3 regions of the Serratia proteamaculans genome follow, and region 2 is predicted to be linked to each of the others. Evidence: predicted binding sites of a transcription regulator. Region 2 holds the regulator's gene; each other region holds the start of a gene.
The links. Region 2 encodes PurR, which represses purine synthesis genes. Its sites were predicted from a motif close to CANGCAAACGTTTGCNTG; they were not measured.

Region 1 (5,842 bases), 1.7 Mb from region 2:
CTCGTTGCCACGGTTTCGGCCGACCGATTGCCATCAAGCATATCCGCCCGGTGATGCCGTTACTGATGATGCGTGCCTCAATGGAGGCCCAGCAACGTTTTGCTCCCGATCTGCGGCCCTATCTGATTTCGCGCTCCGGGTGTGCCGGCATGCAGCGTTATGTGCAGACCTGGAGCGGCGACAACCGCACCAGTTGGCAGACCCTGCGCTACAACATCCGCATGGGGTTGGGCATGAGCCTGTCGGGGTTGTATAACCTGGGGCATGACGTCGGCGGTTTCTCCGGTGACAAGCCGGACGCCGAACTCCTGGTGCGTTGGGTGCAAAACGGCGTGATGCATCCGCGTTTCACCATTCACTCCTGGAACGACGACGCCACGGTTAACGAACCCTGGATGTATCCGGCTGCCACCCCGGCGGTACGCGAGGCGATTAACCTGCGTTACCGGCTGATGCCGTATTTCTACACCCTGCTGTGGCAGGCCAGTGCCGACGACGAGCCGATGCTGCGCCCGACTTTCCTCGATCATGAGCATGACGAGCAGACCCTAAGGGAAACCGACGATTTTATGATCGGCCGCGATCTACTGGTGGCCAGCGTGGTGGAGCAGGGGCAGCGCCAGCGGCCGGTGTATCTGCCGGATAACGGAGATGGCTGGTACTGCTTCTACAGCGGCCAGTGGTTCAGCGGTGGCCAGACGGTGGCGCTGGATGCCCCGCTGGAGCGCTTGCCGTTACTGGTACGTGCCGGTGCAGGGTTGCCGCTGTCATCCCGATTGGCTCATGTTGATGTGGCGACCGACGATCGGCGCGAGCTTAAACTCTATCCGCTAAAAGGCTGTGGCAGCGCTTCTGGGCTGTTATTTGAAGACGACGGGGAAAGTTATGGCTGGCAGCAGGGCGACGCGCTGTGGCTGCGCTGGGAGATGCTCAGTGACAATCAGCGCATCACGCTGAACATTACCACCGAAGGCCGCTTTAAACCGGCATGGCAAACCCTGACCTTCAGCTTGCCTGCCGGAGAAACGCGCGAGTTGTGGATCAACGGCGTGCCCGGCGAGAGTTTTACGCTGGAATAAGCGGAGTTATTCAGCCGCGCGTTTTTTGCGCGGCTTTTTGGCGACGGTGATGGTTTTCACCTCGCTTTCCACCCAGCCATCCTGCAGACGGGTTTTCAGCAGTTCACCGACCTGAGCCTGCTTGGTGGTTTTCAGCAGTTCGCCGCGCGGGGTTTGCGTCACGCTGTAGCCGCGCGCCAGCGTTGCCAGCGGGCTGACTGCTTCGAGCTGGCTACAGGCGACGCCAAAGCGCTGACGCCAGGCGTTGAGCTGACGTTCCAGCGCCTGTTGCAATCGGTATTCCTGCTGTTGCACACGTTGCTGGTAGCGATGAATGCGTGCCTGCGGCTGCATCTGCGCCAGACGCTGTTGCGCCCGCTCGCTGCGACGTGAAGACACACGCAGTTGGTTCTGCATGCCATCTTCCAACCGCCGTTGCAGTTTGAACAACAGCGTCTGCTGACGCGCCAGGCGCAGGTGCGGATGCTGTTGCTGCAAGCGGTGGTTGATGCGGGTGAACTGTTGCTGGCGCTGCGCCAGATAGTAATCCATCGCCATTTCCATCCGCTGTTGCTGGGACTGCAACTGACGCAGCAGCTCCAGCTGATTGCGACTGACCAGTTCGGCAGCGGCAGAAGGGGTTGGCGCACGCAGATCGGCGACAAAGTCGGCAATGGTGACGTCGGTTTCATGGCCGACGGCGCTGACGATCGGAATGCGGCTGGCGAATATCGCCCGTGCCACGCGTTCATCGTTGAAGCTCCACAGGTCTTCCAGCGAGCCCCCGCCACGGCCGACGATCAGCACGTCACACTCGTCCCGGCGGTTAGCCGTTTCGATGGCGCGCACAATCTGCAACGGCGCTTCTGCGCCCTGCACCGAAGTGGGATAGATAACGATAGGCAGTGAAGGGTCACGCCGTTGCAATACCTGCAGCACATCGTGCAGCGCCGCACCGCTGGCAGAGGTAATGACCCCGACGCGTTTGGCCGGGCTGGGCAAGGGCTGCTTGAACTGCTGGTCGAACAGGCCTTCGGCGCTCAGGCGTTGTTTCAACTGGTCGAACTGCTGTTGCAGCAGGCCGTCACCGGCAGGTTGCATGCTTTCGGCAATCAGTTGGTAGTCGCCGCGCGGTTCATACAGCGTAATGCTGGCGCGAACCAGAACCTGTTGGCCATTCTGCGGACGGAAAGTGGTACGGCGGTTGGTGTTGCGGAACATCGCGCAACGGACCTGCGCACGATCGTCTTTCAGCGTGAAATACCAGTGGCCGGAAGAGGGTTGGGAGAAGTTGGAAATCTCTGCGGAGAGCCAAATCTGGCCCATTTCCATTTCCAGCAGCTGTCGAACCGTCTGATTCAGGCGGCTTACGGTAAAAATAGACGGCGAAACAGGTAGCGACATGTGACCCAGATCAAATTTCAAAACAAGCACTTAATTGGTCGATACTACATGGCTGAAAAAGGTAATCAAGAGTTTTTGTGAGAAAGTGCTGGAGGCAACCGATTACGCTCTGTATAATGCCGCGGCAATATTTTATCTTTTTCACAGCCCACTCTGGTGAGATATTGCCCATGCTACGTATCGCAAAAGAAGCACTGACATTCGACGACGTTCTCCTGGTTCCAGCTCACTCTACGGTTCTGCCTAATACCGCTGAGCTCGGCACCCAATTGACCAAAACTATCCACCTGAACATCCCTATGCTGTCCGCAGCTATGGATACCGTCACCGAAGCCAATCTGGCTATCGCGTTGGCGCAGGAAGGCGGTTTAGGCTTCATCCACAAAAACATGTCCATCGAGCGTCAGGCTGAAGAAGTCCGCCGCGTGAAAAAACATGAAAGCGGCGTGGTCACCGATCCACAGGCCGTGACACCGACCACCACCCTGAAAGAAGTGAAAGAACTGACCGCGCGTAACGGCTTTGCCGGCTACCCGGTAGTGACCGAAGAAAACGAACTGGTTGGTATTATTACCGGCCGTGACGTCCGCTTCGTCACCGATCTGAACCAGCCTGTTACCGCCGTGATGACGCCGAAAGAGCGCCTGGTTACGGTGAAAGAAGGTGAAGCGCGTGAAGTCGTGCTGCAGAAAATGCACGAAAAACGCGTTGAGAAAGCGCTGGTGGTCGACGATCAGTTCCATCTGCTGGGCATGATCACCGTAAAAGACTTCCAGAAAGCGGAACGCAAGCCAAACGCTTGTAAAGACGAGCACGGCCGTCTGCGCGTAGGTGCTGCCGTTGGCGCCGGTGCAGGTAACGAAGAGCGCGTTGATGCGCTGGTCGCTGCCGGTGTTGACGTCCTGCTGATTGACTCCTCACATGGCCATTCCGAAGGCGTATTGCAGCGCATTCGCGAAACCCGCGCCAAATACCCGGACCTGCAGATCGTTGGCGGTAACGTCGCGACCGCTTCAGGCGCCAAAGCACTGGCTGATGCCGGCGTTAGCGCAGTGAAAGTGGGTATCGGTCCTGGCTCCATCTGTACCACCCGTATTGTTACCGGCGTAGGCGTACCGCAGATCACCGCTATCGCTGACGCGGTTGAAGCGCTGGAAGGTACCGGTATCCCGGTTATCGCCGATGGCGGCATCCGTTTCTCCGGCGACATCGCCAAAGCTATCGCGGCAGGTGCAGCCTGTGTGATGGTCGGCTCTATGCTGGCAGGTACCGAAGAATCTCCGGGTGAAATCGAGCTGTATCAGGGCCGTTCGTTCAAGTCCTATCGCGGTATGGGCTCTCTGGGCGCGATGTCCAAAGGCTCTTCCGACCGTTACTTCCAAACCGATAACGCCGCCGACAAACTGGTGCCGGAAGGTATCGAAGGCCGCGTGGCTTACAAGGGCATGCTGAAAGCGATCGTTCACCAGCAAATGGGCGGTCTGCGCTCTTGCATGGGCCTGACCGGTTGCGCCACCATCGATGAACTGCGCACCAAGGCTGAATTTGTGCGCATCAGCGGCGCCGGCATTCAGGAAAGCCACGTGCATGACGTGACCATCACCAAAGAGTCACCGAACTACCGCATGGGTTAATGCTTTAACTTCTCCTGCGGGGGAAGCCGGGGTGGGGCGTAACGCTTCACCCCGAAAACACTATTTTCGCTCTTTTTCTCTGTTGCTGGAATTCGCCTCACATGACAAAAAATATCCATAAGCATCGCATCCTTATTCTGGATTTTGGTTCGCAATACACTCAACTGGTAGCACGCCGCGTGCGCGAAATCGGCGTTTACTGTGAGCTGTGGGCCTGGGACGTTAGCGAAGAGCAAATCCGCGAATTCAATCCAAGCGGCATCATCCTGTCCGGCGGCCCGGAAAGCACGACCGAAGCCAACAGCCCGCGTGCGCCAGAATACGTGTTCACCGCCGGTGTCCCGGTGCTGGGCGTATGCTACGGCATGCAGACCATGGCGATGCAGTTGGGTGGCCAGGTAGAAGGTTCCAACGAGCGTGAGTTCGGTTATGCACAGGTAGAAATCACTACCGAAAGCGCATTGGTTCGCGACATCGAAGATGCCCTGAGCCCGGCCGGCAAACCGCTGCTGGACGTGTGGATGAGCCACGGCGACAAAGTCACCGCTATCCCGGCTGACTTCGTGACCGTTGCCAGCACCGATACCTGTCCGTTTGCCATTATGGCCAACGAAGAAAAACGCTTCTACGGCGTGCAGTTCCACCCGGAAGTGACCCACACCCGTCAGGGCCAGCGCATGCTGGAGCGTTTCGTACTGGATATCTGCCAGTGTGAAGCCCTGTGGACCCCGGCGACCATCATTGAAGATGCGGTAGAGCGTATTCGCCAGCAGGTGGGTGAAGATCACGTGATCCTCGGCCTGTCCGGCGGCGTAGATTCTTCCGTTACCGCCATGCTGCTGCATCGCGCTATCGGCGAACGCCTGACCTGCGTGTTTGTCGACAACGGCCTGCTGCGCCTGAACGAAGCCGAGCAGGTACTGGAAATGTTTGGCGACCACTTCGGCCTGAACATTGTTCACGTGGCGGCAGAAGATCGCTTCCTGAGCGCACTGGCCGGTGTTGACGAGCCAGAAGCCAAGCGCAAGATCATTGGTCGCGTGTTCGTTGAGCTGTTCGACGAAGAAGCCTGCAAGCAATCTGAAGTTAAATGGCTGGCGCAAGGCACCATCTACCCGGACGTGATCGAATCCGCCGCTTCTGCCACCGGCAAAGCGCACGTGATCAAGTCGCACCACAACGTGGGTGGACTGCCGAAAGAGATGAAGCTGGGTCTGGTCGAACCGCTGAAAGAGCTGTTCAAAGACGAAGTGCGCAAAATTGGTCTGGAACTGGGCCTGCCGTACGACATGCTGTTCCGTCACCCTTTCCCGGGGCCAGGTCTGGGCGTGCGCGTGCTGGGTGAAGTGAAGAAAGAGTATTGCGACCTGCTGCGTCGTGCCGATGCCATCTTCATCGAAGAGCTGCACAAGGCCGATCTGTACAACAAGGTCAGCCAGGCATTTACCGTATTCCTGCCGGTCCGTTCGGTTGGCGTGATGGGCGATGGCCGTAAATACGACTGGGTTGTTTCACTGCGCGCAGTGGAAACCATCGACTTTATGACCGCGCATTGGGCGCACCTGCCGTACGATTTCCTCGGCCGCGTCTCCAACCGCATCATCAACGAAGTGAATGGCATTTCTCGCGTAGTTTATGACATCAGTGGCAAGCCACCGGCTACCATTGAGTGGGAATGATTTCGCGTCTGGCAACAGCCTGCACGTAAAAGCAGTAAAGTACCTCTAAGCCCGCGTAACTGCGGGC
Region 2 (5,842 bases):
AAAACGCCCCTCACTGGCCTGGGCAATATGTGAGATCGACGGCAGACAGCCATTCGGGAAGATATATTTATTGATCCACGGGTCAACATTCATATCTGTCCGATTCGAGCCAATGGTGTGCAGCAGGAACAGGCCGTCCGGTTTTAAATTACGCTCCACCACTTTGAAGTAGGTGGGGTAGTTTTTCGGACCAACGTGCTCGAACATGCCGACAGAAACAATACGGTCAAACTGCAGGTCTAAATCGCGGTAGTCTTGCAAGCGGATTTCGACGTCCAGCCCGGCGCAGTTTTCCTGTGCCAGTTTTTGCTGTTCGGCAGAAATAGTTACGCCCACTACCGAAACACCGTAATTTTTCGCCGCATAGGCAGAAAGCCCGCCCCAGCCACAGCCAATATCCAGCAAGTTCATGCCCGGCTGCAGCTGCAGTTTGTCGCAAATCATCCGCAGCTTGGCTTCTTGCGCTTCTTCCAGCGTGGTGGCTTCTTTCCAGTAAGCGCAAGAATATTGCATATAAGGGTCGAGCATCTGCGTAAACAGATCGTTTCCCAGATCGTAATGTTCTTTACCGACTATCCAGGCGCGTTTCTTCGATTGCAAATTGGTGAGTCGCGCGGCGGCAATACGCAGGGTATCTTTTAGATGGCGGGGGAGTTTCTTTTCCAGACCGGCACGGACTACGTGTTGAAAGAATATATCCAGCCGTTCACATTCCCACCAGCCGTCCATATAGCTTTCGCCCAAGCCAAGGGAGCCTTCCTGCAGCACGCGTTTAAAAAAATCGGGATTTTTAACCTGAATATCGAATGGGCGCGAGCCGTTAACTTCAATACCGGCCATGCTGAGCATTTCATGGGCGATGCGATACCATTGGTTATCCTGAATGCTCAGATCTTCTATACACGATGAACTCATAGCTTCTCCATCACCTTCTTCTGACTTATGACCCGCCAAAAAATAGCTTAGACAAATTCTGCGGGTGCATACGTTTACCTACGGTAAAAAGTCCCGTGGCGTCTGATATCCGACTATGAACAGAGGAAAATTTTAAGAAGGTTCCTGCGCAAGAAACGCGGGAAAGACAATCCTTAAAAAAGTGTGACGCCATACGCGTACACAACAGCAATTTGTGATAAAGAAATTATAAAAGTGTTATTTTAAAAGGTCGTTTTGAGTATAGGCTTGCCGAGGCGCTTACTCAACTGTAAATCGCACTCGGCAAAAATATTCTTTAAGTGATTATTAATGCATACAATTATGACGCAGAGTTAGCATGTTCCTGCCTTGCAGCCTGCTGATCATCGATCACTTTTCCCCGTTGCAGCATATAGCCCAATGCGGCCAACACCACCGTAGAAACCATCACCGTTACCGTTGCCAACAGCGGTTGGCCGATAAAAGCCGACACCAGCATACTGGCGACAAAACACAGGCCCAACTGCAGGGTGTTTTGCAAGGCTGCGGCTTTGCCGGTGCCTTCCGGGAACGGGGTTAACGCATTTGCCACTACGATTGGGTAGGTGGCACCGTTGACCAGCGCCATCACGCAGAACGGGATCAGCAGCGTGGTGAGCGTTGGCTCGGTCAGCGTGGCAACCAGATATAACGCCACCATACTGATGCCATAAGCTACCAGTAGCCACGGTAGCAAGGTGTTGCCATTCATGCGATTTAACGCGGTGCGACAGCCGTAACCCCCTAATAAGAATGCCAGGGTCTGCGGCACATAGCTCAGGCCGATATCATTTGGGCTGTAGCCCATATCACCAAGAATAAAGGGTGAACCGGTCAGCCAGGCGAAGAAGCCGGCGGAGCAGGCGGCAAAGATGGTGACGTTGCCGCTGAAGGCCGGGGACTTAAGCAGTTGCAAGAAGGTCAGGGTGTTTTTCTTCTCGGCAGAAGGCTCGGCCTTGGCGCTTTCTTTCAACAGCAGCGTTGGCAGCAACAAAATCACCGTGATGCCCAGCAGCACGGCGAAAATGGCACGCCAGCCCATGTGGTTCAACAACCAGGCACCGACCAGGGGGGCCAGTGCAGGCGAAAGTGCGACCAGTGGCATAATGGTGGCGAAGACTCGGTTAGCCTTGCCTTCACGGTAACGGTCAATCACCAGGGCTTGCCAGGTGACGGCGGCAGAACACACGCCAATCGCCTGGATAAAACGCAGTGACCACAGTTGAACGGCATTCTGTACCCACAGCATACCGAGGCAACCCAGGGCAAACAGCGCCAGGCCAATCAGCAACACCGGTTTACGGCCGAGGTGATCGGACAGTGGGCCCCAGAGCAGTTGAGCAAAGGCAAAGCCGGCCAGGAAGATACTGAGGCTGGCACTGATCGCCCCGGCGGAAATCTGCAGGTCTTGCTGCATCACGCCAAAGGCGGGCAAGTACATGTCGGTGGCCAGATAACCCAGCATACTCAGGCCGGCAAGGTAGAACATAAAACCAAAGGAATTTCGCATGGTATTTCTCGTTAATATTTTAATGTCGCAGGTTTTTAGCGCCGGCAAGTGTATCCGGCTGGATCTCTGCTTGTGAAACGGTAATATTTGCGAGGTGCTGTTAAAAAAATTGAAGGCAAGGTTATGTGGTCTGAATATTCACTCGATGTAGTAGACGCGGTCGCCCGCACCGGCAGCTTCAGCGCAGCGGCGCAGGAATTGCACCGTGTACCCTCGGCGATAAGTTATACCGTGCGACAACTGGAGCAATGGCTGGCGGTACCGCTGTTTGAGCGCCGTCATCGCGACGTGGAGCTGACCCCGGCCGGCGTGTTGTTTGTTCAGGATGCGCGCATTGTCATCAAAAAAATGCTCGACACCCGTCGACAGTGTCAGCAGGTGGCTAACGGCTGGCGTGGCCAGTTGAAAATTGCCGTGGACATCATTGTTAAACCTCAGCGCTGTCGCCAACTGGTGCTGGATTTTTACCGCCATTTCCCCGACGTTGAACTGATGGTGCAACCGGAGGTGTTTAACGGTGTGTGGGATGCGCTGGTGGATGGGCGTGCCGATATGGCGATTGGGGCGACGCGGGCAGTGCCGGTCGGCGGCGGGTATGCTTTTCGCGATATGGGGGATATGCGCTGGTTGTGCGTGGTCAGCCCGCAGCATCCGCTGGCGGCGCTGGAAGGGCTGCTGAACGACGATCAGCTTCGGCCTTTCCCATCGCTGTGTCTGGAAGATACCTCACGCAACCTGCCCAAACGAGTCACCTGGACGCTGGACAACCAACGGCGGTTGGTGGCGCCGGACTGGGCCTCGGCGTTGGATTGCCTGTGTGCAGGCCTGTGCGTCGGCATGATGCCTGCGCATCAGGCATTGCCGTTGGTGCAGCGCGGGGAACTGGTGGCGTTGCAGTTGCAACAGCCGTTTCCGGCCAGCCCTTGTTGCCTGACCTGGCAGCAGAATACGCCATCACCGGCGATGGCCTGGCTGTTGGACTACCTGGGGGACAGTGAAACCTTGAATCAGGAATGGTTAAGCGAAGTGACGCCGGAAACCGCAGAGGCTTCCGGCGCTAACGACTAGCGGCGGTAATCGATGAAAGGGCCGTCAGCGACCGAGCGGCGCTCAACCAGCTTGGGATGCACTTCAATCACCTGCGACTCTTCGCGCTTGCTGATGATACGGTCCAGCAACATGGTGAATGCCATCTCACCCAAACGCTCTTTCGGTTGATGAATGGTGGTCAGCGCCGGGGTGAAATAGCGGGCGTTACGTACGTTATCGTAGCCAATCACCGAGATGTCCTGCGGTACGCGCAGCCCAAGTTCATCGGCGGCGCAGATCGCACCCATCGCCATGATATCGCCACCGCAGAATACCGCGGTCGGGCGATGCTTCTGCGACAATATCTGGTGCATGGCCTTGTAGCCGGATTCTGGCTCAAAGTCACCCTGGACAATCCATTCGTCGCGAACTTCGATATTGGCTTCTTCCATGGCCTTTAAAAAGCCCTGATGGCGGCCGCCACCGGTATTACGCGCCAACTGACCCGGAATGGCGCCGATATCACGGTGGCCGCGCTCGATCAGATAACGCCCGGCCAAATAGCCACCTTCGAAGGCATTATCGATAATGGTATCGGTAAAATCACCGCGCGCGGTACCCCAGTCCATCACCATCATTGGGATGTTGCGATAGTCTTCCAGCATGCCGAGCAATTGGTCCGGGTATTCCGAACACATGACCAGCAGACCATCGACGCGTTTTTGTGCCAACATCGCCAGATAGGCACGCTGTTTGTCCAGATTGTTGTGCGAGTTACACAGGATCAGCGTATAGCCTTTGCTGTAGCAACTGTTTTCCACCGCCTCGATCACTTCGGCAAAGTAGGGGGCTTCGCTGGAGGTCGCCAGCAAACCAATCGATTTGGTGTGATTGACCTTCAGGCTACGCGCCACGGCGCTGGGTGAATAGTGCAGCTCTTTAATCGCGGCAGCCACGGCCGTTTTTGTCTCTTCGGCGACGAAACGAGTCTTATTGATGACGTGCGAAACGGTGGTGGTGGAAACGCCAGCGCGTTTGGCCACATCTTTAATCGTTGCCATGTAAAGAATGACTCCTGAACTCACATGTTGCAGCATGTAAGTGTGATGTTAATCGTTTGCCTGCGTAGATCCTTCTCCAAAGAAGCGAAAACTGAGTTTTTAGTGTGTTGAAGTCGTCAGCGCTTGGTCAGGAGGGGCATTTTGCCGGTACACAGTTGTGAACTGCGAATTTTGTCCCATATTGAACAAAAGGGGAAGAGGTAATCGATATAATAAACCGGGAAATGATAACAAGATTTTATTGGCTAACTGTGTGAAAATGGTTTGACGCATTAATTGTGTGCCTTTTACCCTTGGGAAACCCAATCTGAAAAGGAGTTGTAATGGATACCGATCTGAAAATGTCACTGTTCACCACCGTCTGTGCGCTGGCCGTGATTATTGCTTTCAGCTTCACCGCTGCTTTGAACTGATCCCCTTAAGTAAAACAGGCGCAGCCCGCTGCGCCTGATTGCTCTTTCCCTCAGCTTTACGCCAGGTTTTTCTCCACAAATGCCCAGTTAACCAGCGCCCAGAAGTTTTCCAGGTAGGCCGGCCGCGCATTGCGGTAATCGATGTAGTAGGCGTGTTCCCAAACGTCGACGGTCAGCAGCGGTTTATCTTCACCGGTCAACGGTGTAGCCGCGTTCGAGGTGTTAACAATAGCCAGTGAACCATCCGGCTTTTTCACCAGCCAGGTCCAGCCTGCGCCAAAGTTTTTCACTGCGGCATCGCTAAATTGTTCCCTGAAGGCAGCGAAAGAACCAAAAGCCTGATTGATCGCCGTTGCCAGTTTGCCCTGAGGCTCACCGCCGCCTTGTGGCGACAAACAATGCCAATAGAAGCTGTGGTTCCACACCTGTGCAGCATTGTTGAAGATGCCGCCGTCTGAGGCCTTAATGATCGCTTCCAGCGATAGTCCTTCAAACTTGCTGCCTTTCAACAGATTGTTCAGGTTAACCACGTAGGCGTTGTGGTGCTTGCCATAGTGGTATTCCAGGGTTTCTGCGGAAATGTGCGGCTCGAGGGCATTTTTTTCATAGGGTAATGCGGGCAGTTCAAACGACATTGCTTTCTCCTTTTACAGTGCCAACCTGAATCAGAACAACCAACAACAGATTGACCTGCTTTTATTGTGGGTATTTAGCTTAGCAATTTTCGCGCTGAAATACAGGGGGAATGGCAAAGGATTAGTTGCAGCATCGAGAGTTTGGGGAAACGCTCAGGGGAGAGCGGCTGGCAGGGCCAGCCGCAAAGGCAATTATCGAATGGTTTTCGGTGTCACTACCCGACGTGCGCCAATGTAGTG
Region 3 (5,842 bases), 740 kb from region 2:
TTACTGTTGGTACTGCGGTTACGCCGCTAAACAGTTTCAGCGTTATCCGATAGGTCATGGCAGGTTTCACGCGCACTATCTGTGTTATCCGCCGATGAGCAGGATTTCTTTAGCCGTCGGTTACCCTTTATAATGAAAAATCAATTAGCTACACAGTTAGTATTTATGAGGCAAAAATGAAGAAGATTCTGATGGGTGTGGCAGCCCTGGCATTTGTTGGCGCAATGGTCGGTTGTAACCAACTGACCCAGTACACACTCAGCGAGCAGGAGGTCAACGACTACCTGCAAAAGCATAACGATTACCAGAAGCAGATCGGCGTGCCGGGATTGCTGGACGCCAATATCGTGCTGACGCAATTGCAGAGCCAAATTGGCCGCAGTGAACCGGGCAAGGTCACCCTTTCCGGCGATGCGAAAGTGAATATCACCTCGATCCTCGGCCCACAGACCGCGGACCTGAAGCTGACGCTGAAGGCACAGCCGGTCTATGACCGTGAGCAAGGCGCGGTATTCCTGAAGGACATGGAATTGACCGACTATAGCGTGCAGCCGGAGAAGATGCAGACGGTGATGAAAGCGCTAACGCCTTACCTGAATCAGTCGCTGAAATCCTACTTCGACCAAAAACCGGCCTACGTGCTGAACCCGGATAACAGTAAAACCGAAGCGATGGCGAAGAAACTGGCTAAAGGTCTGGAAGTGAAACCGGGTGAGTTGGTGATCCCGTTTACCGACTAAGAGCCGCAGTTTAAAACAAAAAGCCCGCTGATAAGGCGGGCTGAGTCTTTTCAATTGGGCAAGCTATGCGCAGCACCGCCTGAAAATCATGTGATTACTGTGGTTCGCTGTAGGTAATCTTACCGGCGTTACAGTCCAGGATCACGTTATAGGTTTTATCCTGTTTGGTACCGCGGACCGTCAAGGGAACTTGCCAAACAGCGTCCTTACCGGTAATGGCTTCCGGGCTAATCCAGGCTATCGGGGTGGCCGTGCCAAGCAGTTTTTTATCTGATTCCCAACGCGTGATACGGTTTTGCAGAAAATCGCGTTTCACCTGAGCGGCAACATCAGCCGGTTGCAACCCCTGGCATTGCGCCACTTTGGCGCTGCGTTGCTCCTGCGCCTGCACCGTGGTGGTTAAACCCGCCATAGCCAACAGCGCTACGGCCAAACTCAGTCCCGTTGTTTTCATATTCCCTCCAGTTGTGATTAACGCTATCCGCAGGCATTGGCCCTTGGCTCACAACTGGCCTGGCGACAGATCAGCGTTTGGCGAAGGTGATGACAAACAGCTCATCCAGCCCCGGATAGATTTCCTTGATCACCTGCTTCAGTTCGCTGAGTGACATGTTCTCCTGCCGGGCATGCAGTTCGGTTAACGCCTCCAGGCGCACCGGTGTGACTGACAGCACTTCAATCTGGCAGAAAAATACGTCGTCTTCATTGCGGCTAACGCGTAAAACCTCACCGGGTTGAAAGTGGGATTCACTGGCATCCCGAATGGTAATGGTTTTGCGCCCGGCCAAAATATCTTGCTCAAAGCGGCTGAAGAAAGTTATTTCACGGCTCATTCTAGATCCTTTTTCATCACATTGCCGCAACATAAGTCATTATGCTGCCTGCTTTTCTGACGCAGCTCCCTCTTTAGTGGTAGCGACAGGTTTTTCCGTTTTCACTTTGGCGGGTTTCTTCGGTGCTTCCGCCGGTGCAGCGCCGCGCAGAATTTGCCCCAGCACGTCTTTATTCTCCGCCAGGAAGAAGCTCAGCCCTTCACGCTGCTCATCATCCAGGGTCAGAGGTGACTGCTGCAGCCATTCACCGAGGCTATCCGCCAGATCCAGCATTTTGTCGTAAGCGTCGGCTTCTTTCTTGGTTGCGAAAGTCATCTTTTCCTCACCGTTTCTCACCACCACATATTTAACTTCAACTGCCATGTGTGCATTCCTCAAAGGTTAGAATACTGTATTTTTATACAGTATAAGGTGATATTACGCAGGGATGCAAGCGCACCCCTGACGCGACTTATTTCAACAACCGCACCTTGCAGTTCTTACCCTTGATTTTGCCCTGCTGAAGCTGTTGCAGTGCCTTGCGCGCGCTTTCCTTGCGGATCGCTACGTAGGCATGTACCGGGAACATGTCGATCTTGCCGACTTCTGCCGCCGTCAGCCCGGCATCGCCGGTCAATGCGCCAAGAATGTCGCCTGGACGGATTTTGGCCTTACGCCCACCGTCGATGCACAGGGTGACCATTTCGGCTTCCAGCGTGGTATTACCCGCGCCGCTCAGCTCAGATACCGGTGCCCACTTAACCTTGATCTGCAAATATTCTTCAATCGCATGCGCACGCGTCATTTCTTGCGGCGTACACAGACTGATCGCCTTGCCACTCAAGCCAGCACGGCCGGTACGACCGATACGGTGCACGTGGATTTCCGGATCAAATGCCAGCTCATAGTTGACGACCAGTTCCAGCTCTTTGATATCCAGACCGCGCGCAGCGACGTCGGTCGCCACCAACACCCGGCAACTGCGGTTGGCAAAGCGCACCAGCACCTGGTCACGATCGCGCTGTTCCAGATCGCCATGCAGCGCCAGCACGTTAATGCCGCGAGCTTCCAGCGCTTCATACACGCTCTGACAGTCACGCTTGGTGTTACAGAACACCACGCAGGAAGAAGGCTGGTAATGACGGATTGCCGACACCAGCACCGCAGGACGCTGATCGCGGGTGGTTTCATAGAAGCGTTGTTCGATGGTGGTTTGTTCTTCACCGTCGTCCACTTCCACATTTAACGGGCTACGCTGCACACGGGCGCTGATGCGTTCAATCCCGCTCGGATAGGTTGCCGAGAACAACAGCGTTTGACGCTGTGGCGGCGTATAGCTGATCACGTCATCGATGTCATCGGCGAACCCCATGTCCAACATGCGGTCGGCTTCGTCCAGCACCAGCACTTTCAGTTCATCCAGTACCAGCGTTTTCTTGCGCAGGTGTTCCTGAATGCGCCCCGGCGTCCCCACCACGATATGGGGGGCATGCACCAACGAATCGAGCTGTGGCCCCATAGGCTGGCCGCCGCACAGGGTCAAAATCTTGATGTTCTGGGTGAAGCGTGCCAGACGGCGCAGTTCTTTGCTCACCTGGTCAGCCAGCTCACGCGTCGGACACAGGATCAGCGCTTGCGCGGCCACCTGGGCGACGTTAATTTTGTCCAGCAAACCGATGCCGAACGCCGCCGTTTTACCGCTGCCGGTTTTTGCTTTGGCACGTACGTCCTGCCCATTCAGGATGGCGGGCAGTGCGGCGGCCTGCACCGGTGTCATTTCGGCATACCCCAGTTCGTTGAGGTTGGCCAACTGTTCGGCTGGCAGCGGCAGGGAAGAAAAAGATACTGTGCTCACGGCGATAACTCTTATATGGCAAATGGAATGGCGGCGCGCCCACGGCAGCACCGAATCAGCCGCAGATGATAACAGAGATAGGCTGGATTACGGATTTCACGCATAAAAAAAGCCGCTCCCAGCGCCTTTTCCCCCTCTCACCGACAGCACAATAGCCCCCGGCTGCACACGCAAACGTTTTCGTATATACTGCGAGGCCATTATCAGACCGCGTTACACGCCACAGATCCAGGTACCAGACTATGTTAACTATTGGAACCGCCCTGCGCCCGTCCGCCACCCGCGTTATGTTGCTCGGCTCCGGCGAGCTGGGTAAAGAAGTTGCTATCGAATGCCAGCGTTTGGGGCTCGAAGTGATTGCCGTCGATCGCTACGCCGACGCCCCCGCCATGCACGTGGCACATCGCAGTCACGTGATTAACATGCTGGACGGCAACGCGCTGAAAGCCGTGATTGAGCAGGAACGTCCTGACTACATCGTTCCGGAGATCGAGGCTATCGCCACCAGCATGCTGGTCGAGTTGGAACAGCAAGGACACCACGTAGTCCCCTGTGCCGAAGCAACCCGTCTGACCATGAACCGCGAAGGCATCCGTCGTCTGGCCGCAGAAACCCTCGGCTTGCCGACCTCCAGTTACCGCTTTGCCGACGGCGAACCTGCGTTTCGGCAGGCAGTCGATGAAATCGGCTACCCGTGCATTATCAAGCCGGTGATGAGCTCCTCCGGCAAAGGCCAAAGCCTGATCCGCAACCCGGAACAGCTGCAAGCCGCCTGGGATTATGCCCAACAGGGAGGGCGCGCCGGCGGTGGCCGGGTGATTGTCGAAGGCCTGGTGAAGTTCGATTTTGAAATCACCCTGTTGACCATCAGTGCGGTCGACGGTGTGCATTTCTGCGCACCGATCGGCCATCGTCAGGAAGATGGCGATTACCGCGAGTCATGGCAGCCACAGCAGATGAGCGAACTGGCGCTGAGCCGCGCGCAGGCGATTGCAGAAAATGTGGTGAAGGCGCTGGGGGGTTTTGGCCTGTTTGGCGTTGAGCTGTTTGTCTGTGGCGATGAGGTGATCTTCAGCGAAGTTTCACCGCGTCCACATGATACCGGCATGGTGACTCTGATTTCACAAGACCTGTCAGAATTCGCGCTGCACGTTCGCGCTTTCCTCGGTCTGCCGATTGGTGCCATTCGCCAGTTCGGCCCTTCAGCCTCTGCGGTGATCCTGCCACAGCTGACCAGCAGTGATCTGCGTTTCAGCGGTCTGGATCGCGCGTTGGTCGGCCACAATCAACTGCGTCTGTTCGGCAAGCCGGAAATTAACGGTCAACGTCGGATGGGCGTCGCGCTGGCTACGGCAGAAAATGTAGAGCTGGCGGTGGAGTCGGCCAAATTGGCCGCGGCGGCGGTGGTAATTGAAGGTTAACGCTTTGGGGCCGGCTTGCCGGCCCCAGCAACATCAATAGTTTTCGTCTTCTTCCGAGTCATCGTCAGCCTGATCGTCCGGCCGTTCCTGATACTCTTCTTCGTCGTCTTCATCATCAAACATGACGCTAACCTGGTCACCCTGATGTTTTTCGCGGATTTCCTGCGCGACGCGCGCGATGGCTTCACCACTGCTCATGCCTTGTTCCATCAACAGATGGATACGGTCCGCAGCTTCCTGCTGCTCTAGATGGCTCAGTGACGGCATACCTGCAAGCATGTGTTTCTCTCCGGCAAAATGGAGGCTGAGTATACGCCTTTAACCGGCAGAACCCTACGCCTGTTATTCAGTAGCCTGCAGTGAACGTGAGTCGCCGTGCCGCCACTGCTTCAGACGGTGCAGCCAGAGAATGACGTGCCAATCCTGTTTGAGCCCGCGTGCGTTGTCAACCATCGCCCGATCGATGCCATTTTGATAGAACTCATCGGTGATCTGGCACTGCGCCGCCAGTTCAGGTTCACGGCGAATGCTGTGGCAAATGCCCAATGCCTCGCGGGTGATCTGCCAGTGGAAAGCCGGGCGAATGTCGATTTTGTCGGCATAGCGCTGGTTAAGCGCCACCAGCATGGCCACGATTTTCATGTAATGACGCTGATACTCTACGTTTGCCTTACCCGTGCGGCGGCGATTACTGATCGATTGATCGTGCACCCGCTGGCGATACAGCGCTTTGCTGAGGTATTTCACCCGCTGCGCATTAAACATCACCTCTGTCGTCCAGGGAATATCCTGATGATGCAAACCCGGTTCGAAATACAACCGGCGCTGCTTAATAAAATCAAGGCGATACACCGCCAGCCAGACCACATGAATAAACTTTCTTGATTTTAGTGCACGTTCCAGCCATTGGACGCCGCTAATAACGCCGGTATCGCCCAATCGTTTTAGCGGAATAATCGGCTGCAGTTCATCTGCGTCGGTGAAATAACGCTCACCGTTACACTGCATAACATC

Region 1: the regulator PurR is predicted to act here: its motif matches at 2,554-2,571, upstream of guaB (IMP dehydrogenase).
Region 3: the regulator PurR is predicted to act here: its motif matches at 3,575-3,592, upstream of purT (formate-dependent phosphoribosylglycinamide formyltransferase).

What each region holds. Positions count from the first base shown of each region.
Region 1 is NZ_OX461105.1:4,076,715-4,082,556, reverse strand. It holds gene QOT07_RS19000 (glycoside hydrolase family 31 protein) at 1-1,079, shown strand, start outside; gene xseA (exodeoxyribonuclease VII large subunit) at 1,086-2,462, opposite strand; gene guaB (IMP dehydrogenase) at 2,633-4,096, shown strand; gene guaA (glutamine-hydrolyzing GMP synthase) at 4,198-5,775, shown strand.
Region 2 is NZ_OX461105.1:2,374,840-2,380,681, forward strand. It holds gene cfa (cyclopropane fatty acyl phospholipid synthase) at 1-915, opposite strand, end outside; gene punC (purine nucleoside transporter PunC) at 1,256-2,464, opposite strand; gene punR (DNA-binding transcriptional activator PunR) at 2,588-3,532, shown strand; gene purR (HTH-type transcriptional repressor PurR) at 3,529-4,554, opposite strand; gene cydH (cytochrome bd-I oxidase subunit CydH) at 4,878-4,967, shown strand; gene sodB (superoxide dismutase [Fe]) at 5,024-5,602, opposite strand; gene QOT07_RS11220 (C40 family peptidase) at 5,795-5,842, opposite strand, start outside.
Region 3 is NZ_OX461105.1:3,113,935-3,119,776, forward strand. It holds gene QOT07_RS14550 (ABC1 kinase family protein) at 1-30, shown strand, start outside; gene QOT07_RS14555 (lipoprotein) at 177-740, shown strand; gene yebF (protein YebF) at 835-1,194, opposite strand; gene yqfB (N(4)-acetylcytidine aminohydrolase) at 1,265-1,573, opposite strand; gene QOT07_RS14570 (YebG family protein) at 1,613-1,936, opposite strand; gene dbpA (ATP-dependent RNA helicase DbpA) at 2,025-3,407, opposite strand; gene purT (formate-dependent phosphoribosylglycinamide formyltransferase) at 3,650-4,828, shown strand; gene QOT07_RS14585 (YoaH family protein) at 4,862-5,107, opposite strand; gene QOT07_RS14590 (glycosyltransferase) at 5,171-5,842, opposite strand, start outside.